One region of the Streptomyces sp. NPDC006339 genome, then DNA from elsewhere that is predicted to be linked to it. Evidence: riboswitches for the same ligand, from Rfam matches in the RefSeq annotation. Region 1 holds a riboswitch; the other holds the start of a gene.
The links. Region 1 has a riboswitch for glycine ahead of gcvP (aminomethyl-transferring glycine dehydrogenase). Riboswitches for the same ligand answer to the same signal wherever they lie in the genome.
Positions count from the first base shown of each region.

Region 2: another riboswitch for glycine. It lies ahead of gcvT (glycine cleavage system aminomethyltransferase GcvT); the one in region 1 lies ahead of gcvP (aminomethyl-transferring glycine dehydrogenase).

Region 1 covers NZ_JBEXQW010000022.1:121,666-125,064, reverse strand. The annotation lists gene ABZ135_RS19665 (DNA polymerase IV) at 1-1,224, shown strand, start outside; gene ABZ135_RS19660 (PRC-barrel domain-containing protein) at 1,264-1,638, opposite strand; glycine riboswitch at 1,753-1,851, shown strand; gene gcvP (aminomethyl-transferring glycine dehydrogenase) at 2,029-3,399, shown strand, end outside.
Region 2 covers NZ_JBEXQW010000017.1:111,120-114,518, forward strand. The annotation lists gene glyA (serine hydroxymethyltransferase) at 1-549, opposite strand, end outside; gene gcvH (glycine cleavage system protein GcvH) at 574-951, opposite strand; gene gcvT (glycine cleavage system aminomethyltransferase GcvT) at 1,071-2,195, opposite strand; glycine riboswitch at 2,357-2,468, opposite strand; gene ABZ135_RS16280 (AAA family ATPase) at 2,621-3,307, shown strand.

The DNA.
Region 1 (3,399 bases):
CGCAGGCTCGCGCCGAACGCGGCGTATCTGGTGCCGCGCTTCGCGTTCTACCGGGCGATCAGCGGACAGGTCATGGAGCTCCTCGGGCGGCTGTCACCGCTGGTGGAGCCGCTGAGTCTCGACGAGGCGTTCGTGGACCTGGAGGCCGGCGGTGTGGCCGACGACAGCGAGAGCGCGCGGGCGGCGGGGGAGCGGCTGCGGCGCGACATCCTGACCACGACCGGTCTGACCGGCTCGGTGGGACTGGCCGGCTCCAAGATGCTCGCGAAGATCGCCTCGGAGGAGGCCAAGCCGGACGGACTCGTGCTGATCGAGCCGGGCACCGAGCGGGAGCTGCTCGGGCCGCGGTCGGTGCGGATCATCCCCGGCATCGGCCCGGCGACCGGTGAGCATCTGCGGCGGGCCGGGATCACCACGGTGGCCGAGGTGGTGGAGGCCGGCGAGGACGAGCTCGTACGGCTCCTGGGGCGGGCGCACGGCGGCTCGCTGTACCGGATGGCCCTCGGGCACGACGACCGCCCCGTGGTGGCCGAGCGGGACGCGAAGTCGGTCTCGGTGGAGGACACCTTCGACGTGGACCTGCACGACCGGCTGCGGATCCGGCTCGAGGTGGAGCGGCTCGCCGAGCGGTGTGTGGCGCGGTTGCGGGGCTCGGGGCACTCGGGGCGGACGATCGTCCTGAAGGTGCGGCGCTACGACTTCTCGACGCTGACCCGGTCGGAGACGCTGCGGGGGCCGACGGACGACCCGGTGGTGGTCAAGGAGGCGGCGGCGCGGCTGCTCGACCTGGTGGACACGACGGGCGGGGTGCGGCTGCTCGGGGTCGGGGTGAGCGGCCTCGCCGACTACACGCAGGAGGACCTGTTCGCGCAGGCGGAGGCGGAACAGGCACGGACGGAGGCGGAGCGGACGGAGGCGGAGCGCGTGGCCCGGGAGCCGGGGGAGACGGCGGTGCCCGAGGCGGCTGCCGCCACCGTGCCGGCCGCGCCGGCGACGGCCACCGAGACCGCGGAGCGGCGCTGGGCGGCCGGGCACGACGTGCGGCACGCCGTCTACGGGCCGGGCTGGGTGCAGGGCAGCGGGGTCGGGCGGGTCACCGTCCGGTTCGAGGAGCCGGGCTCGGCGCCCGGCCGCGTCCGGACGTTCCCGGTCGACGATCCGGACCTGGAGCCCTCCGATCCGCTGCCGCTGGTCCCGGGAGGGGCGACGGGAGCGGTGGCCTGAGCCGCGCGGCCCGGGTGGGCCGGGGTGCTCAGGCGGCCGTCAGGACTCCTCCTGGCCCGCCAGACGGCCGAAGTCGCGGTCCGGGATGTCCTGGGGGACGGCGGGCAGCGCGAGGCTGTAGTGGCGGTAGAGCTGGAGTTCCTGTTCCGGGGACAGGTGGCGGCCGACACCGAAGTCGGGGGCGTCCTTGATCAGGGAGCGCTCGTACGGGATGTGGAGGGCGTCGCCCACCATTTCGCTCGGCTCCAGGGGGACGAAGGCGTCGCGGCTGAAAAGGCCAGTGCGGACGGCGGCCCATTCGGGGACTCCGGTGGCGTCGTCCAGATACACCTCGTCCACCGTGCCGATCTTGTTCCCGTTCCGGTCGTAGGCCTTGCGGCCGATCAGGCTGCGCGGATCGATATCGGTCTGCACGGTCCCTCCAACAGGTCGCAACGGCTCTACACCCCTACGAAAGTGCACATCTGGGATGTCGGCCACTTGAGCGACGGAGAGAAGGAACGGCGCTGGTAGGCTGGCTGTGGCTGTCGACCCCGCGCGGGAGAGTCCTCCGGAGAAACCTTTCGGAGGCGCCGAAGGAGCAAATCCTCCCCGGAATCTCTCAGGCCCCTGTACCGCGCGGACGAGGTCACTCTGGAAAGCAGGGCGGGCGTCGACGGCATCCGCTCTCACCGACGGTGAAAGCCGGTCCTCCGCGAGGCGGGCCGGTGAAGCTCTCAGGTTTGGATGACAGAGGGGGAGGCCGTCCGGGCACCCGCGCCGTGGTGCCCCTCGCAGGTCGTGACGACCAGGAGGCCCCCGCACATGACCGCCAACCGCACTCCGCTCTCCGAGCTCGAGCAGGGCATCCCCTTCGAGCAGCGGCACATCGGACCCGACGCCGAGGCGCGGGCCAAGATGCTCGCCCAGGTCGGTTACGGCTCCCTGGACGAGCTGACCGCCGCGGCCGTACCGGACGTCATCAAGAACGCCGAGGCCCTGAGCCTGCCGGCCGCCCGCACCGAGGCCGAGGTCCTGGCCGAACTGCGCGCCCTCGCCGACCGCAACCAGGTCCTGGCGCCGATGATCGGCCTCGGCTACTACGGCACCTTCACCCCGCCGGTGATCCTCCGCAACGTGATGGAGAACCCGGCCTGGTACACCGCCTACACGCCGTACCAGCCGGAGATCTCGCAGGGCCGTCTGGAGGCGCTGCTCAACTTCCAGACCGTCGTCGCCGACCTGACCGGCCTGCCCACCTCCGGCGCCTCCCTCCTCGACGAGGGCACCGCCGCCGCCGAGGCCATGGCGCTGTCCCGCCGGGTCGGCAAGGTCAAGAACGGTGTCTTCCTCGTCGACGCCGACGCCCTGCCGCAGACCATCGCCGTCATCGAGACCCGCGCCGAGCCGACCGGCGTCGAGGTCGTCGTCGCCGACCTGTCCGCCGGCATCCCGGCCGAGGTCGCCGAGCGCGGCGTCTTCGGCGTGCTCCTCCAGTACCCGGGCGCCTCCGGTGCGATCCGCGACATCAAGCCGGTGATCGACCAGGCCCACGAGCTCGGCGCGATCGTCACCGTCGCCGCCGACCTGCTCGCGCTCACCCTGCTGGCCTCGCCCGGCTCGCTCGGCGCCGACATCGCCGTCGGCACCACCCAGCGCTTCGGCGTCCCGATGGGCTTCGGCGGCCCGCACGCCGGCTACATGGCCGTCCAGGACAAGCACGCCCGCTCCCTGCCCGGCCGTCTCGTCGGCGTCTCCGTCGACGCCGACGGCAACAGGGCCTACCGCCTGGCCCTGCAGACCCGCGAGCAGCACATCCGCCGCGAGAAGGCCACCAGCAACATCTGTACGGCGCAGGTGCTCCTCGCCGTCATGGCCGGCATGTACGCCGTCTACCACGGCCCGGACGGCCTGAAGCAGATCGCGCGGCGCACCCACCGCTACGCCGCGATCCTCGCCGCCGGTCTGCGCGCCGGAGGCGTCGAGCTCACCCAGGGCGCCTTCTTCGACACCCTCACCGCCCGCGTCCCGGGCCGCGCCGACGCCGTCGTCGCCGCCGCCCGCGAGGCCGGCGTCAACCTCTACCGGGTCGACGCCGACCACGTCTCGATGTCCTGCGACGAGACGACGACCCGCGCCCACCTGGCCGCCGTCTGGACCGCGTTCGGCGTCACCGCCGACGTCGAGGCCCTGGAC
Region 2 (3,399 bases), on a different contig from region 1:
GAAGTCCAACTGGCGCGGGTAGGCGGACCAGCCCGCGATGATCACCTTGGGGCGGTGCTCCTTGGCGAGGGCCTCGACCTCGGCCATGTCGACCAGACCGGCCTCGTCCACGTGGTAGGCGACCACGTTGAACTGCTTGCCGGAGAAGTTCAGGCGCATGCCGTGGGTGAGGTGGCCGCCGTGGGCCAGGTCCAGGCCGAGGATCGTGTCGCCCGGCTGGGCGATCGCGAAGAGGGCGGCCTGGTTGGCGGAGGCGCCGGAGTGGGGCTGCACGTTGGCGTACTCGGCGCCGAACAGGTCCTTGATCCGGTCGATCGCGATCTGCTCGGCCACGTCGACGTGCTCGCAGCCGCCGTAGTAGCGGCGGCCCGGGTAGCCCTCGGCGTACTTGTTGGTGAGGACCGAGCCCTGGGCCTCCATGACCGCGACCGGAGCGAAGTTCTCCGAGGCGATCATCTCGAGGGTGGACTGCTGGCGGCGGAGCTCGGCGTCGACGGCGGCGGCGACGTCCGGGTCCAGCTCGTGGAGAGGGGTGTTCAGAAGCGACATGTTTCGATCCCTGGGGGGTCTCGGTTAGCCGGCGGTGAAGGCGGTGTACTCGTCGGCGGTGAGCAGGTCCTCCGGCTCGGCCTCGATGCGCACCTTGAACAGCCAGCCACCCTCGAACGGGGCGGAGTTCACCAGCGAGGGGTCGTCGACGACGTCCTGGTTGGCCTCCACGACCTCGCCGGTCACCGGGGCGTACAGGTCGCTGACGGACTTCGTGGACTCCAGCTCGCCACAGGACTCGCCCGCGGTGATCGTGTCACCGACGTTCGGGAGCTGCACGTAGACGACGTCGCCGAGGGCGTTCGCCGCGTGCTCGGTGATGCCGACCGTGGCGACGCCGTCCTCGACGGCCGACAGCCACTCGTGCTCCTTGCTGTAGCGAAGCTGCTGGGGGTTGCTCATGACCTGATTCTCCTGGATCGGGGGAGTGCTGATGAACGTGGGTCTTGCGAGGTGAGATGCAGAATGAGACGAATCGCTGAGGGAAACGTCACTTCTGGCCTATCCCTGTCAGTCGCCTGTCACTTCTGACGCTTGTAGAACGGCAGCGCCACGACCTCGTACGGCTCGTGGGTGCCCCGGATGTCCACGCCGACGCCCTCGGTGCCGGGCGCGGCGAAGGCGGCGTCCACGTAGGCCATGGCGATCGGCTTGCCCAGGGTCGGGGACGGCGCGCCGGACGTGATCTCACCGATCACCTCGCCGTTCGCCACGACGGACATGCCGGCGCGCGGGACCCGGCGGCCCTCGGCGATCAGACCGACCAGCTTGCGCGGCGGGGCGGTCTCGGCGCGCTCGGCGGCCTTCTCGAGCGCCTCGCGGCCGACGAAGCGGCCCTCGTTGGTGGTCTTCTCGAACTTCACGACCCGGCCGAGGCCCGCGTCGAACGGGGTGAGCGAGGTGGTCAGCTCGTGGCCGTACAGCGGCATGCCCGCCTCCAGGCGGAGCGTGTCACGGCAGGACAGGCCGCAGGGGATCAGGCCGACGCCCGCGCCCGCCTCGGTCAGCGCCTTCCACACGCCCTCGGCGTGCTCCGGCTTCAGGAACAGCTCGAAGCCGTCCTCGCCGGTGTAGCCGGTCCGGGCGATCAGCGCGGGCACGCCCGCGACGGTGCCGGGCAGACCCGCGTAGTACTTCAGACCGTCCAGGTCGGCGTCGGTGAGGGACTTCAGGATGCCGGGGGACTCCGGGCCCTGGACGGCGATCAGCGCGTACGCGTCGCGGTCGTCGCGGACCTCGGCGTCGAAGCCCTCGGAGCGCTCGGTGAGGGCGTCGAGGACGACCTGGGCGTTGGAGGCGTTGGCGACGACCATGTACTCCTGCTCCTGGAGCCGGTACACGATCAGGTCGTCGAGGATGCCGCCGTCCTCCTGGCAGATCATCGTGTAGCGGGCGCGGCCGTTGCCCACCGTGGAGATGTTGCCGACCAGCGCGTAGTCCAGGAGGTCCACGGCCTGCGGGCCGGAGACGGTGATCTCGCCCATGTGGGACAGGTCGAAGAGGCCCGCCCGGGTGCGGACGGCGTTGTGCTCGTCCCGCTCGCTGCCGTAGCGCAGTGGCATGTCCCAGCCGGCGAAGTCGGTCATGGTCGCGCCCAGCGAACGGTGCAGCGCGTCGAGGGCGGTCAGGCGGGGGGCAGTGCTCATGGGGTGGCTCCCGGGTCCCAGGGCGTGCGGGGCACGACGTGACATGACGGTGAGGACGATCCTCCCCATCTGTCATGGAACCTGAGAGGTTCACCGAGGGCATCCCCGGCTTGCACCTTGGGTGGGGCCGCGACACGGTGCGGCCCGCTTTTCAGATCTGCCTCATCCACGCGGTACGGGGCCTGAGAGATTCAAGGGAGGTTCTTGCTCCTTCGGCGCCCGGACGCGCGGCGCGACTGCGCCTGGCGACCGGGACTCTCCCGCGCGGATTCGAGCGGCCGATATGCGGTTGTGCGCGCTGCGGCGAGCGCGTGGCGCGCTCATCATTGCACGGCGGGTCCGCCGGGCAAATCGCTTGTGTCCCATTACCGTTTCTTTACACTTCGTGGGCAGGGTCCCGGCAGGCCCGACAGGGGGAGCAGACGATGACCATCCAGCGCACCGGCGCCTACGCGCCGCATACGGGGATACCTCTTCAGCGGGCGGCCGCGCGGGCCCGCGCCCGCGAGCGGGTCAGAAGCCGGCGCCGGGCCCGGCTGCTGCGCGACCTGCGCGAGCGCGGCGGCCGCAGCCCCCGCGTGCTGACCTTCGCCGCCGGCGACGTCGTGGTGGTCTCCGGACTGCCCGGCGCGGGCAAGTCGACGCTCATGAGCCGCGCCGCCGAGGGCCGCGCCATCGACTCCCAGCACACCCGCGAGCGCTGGGAGGCCCGGCTGCCCCGCTTCCTGCCGTACGCCCTGTGGCGCCCCCTCGCCCGCCTCGCGCACTACGCGGGCCTCCGCCGCGCCCTGCGCTCCGGCGCCGGGGTGATCGTCCACGACTGCGGCACCCAGTCCTGGGTCCGCGGCTGGCTCGCCCGCGAGGCCCGGCGGCGCGGCGCCGCCCTGCACCTGATCCTGCTCGACGTCGACCCCGACACCGCCCGCGCCGGCCAGCGCTCCCGCGGCCGCGGCGTCTCCGGCTACGCCTTCGCCCGGCACCGCCGCGCCGTCGGCCGCCTGGTGCGCACCGCCGAGAGCGGCGCCCTGCCGCCCGGCTGCGCCTCGGTCACCCTGCTCGACCGGGACGCCGCCGACGCCCTGCGCAGGATCGGATTCCGCGACGTGGCGTGAACCACTCCCGCTCCTCCGGCGTCCTTTTCGGTCACAGGGGCGGCGAGCCGCCATTAAGGTGCCTATGGCCTGTCCGGCGGACCAGGCCACCG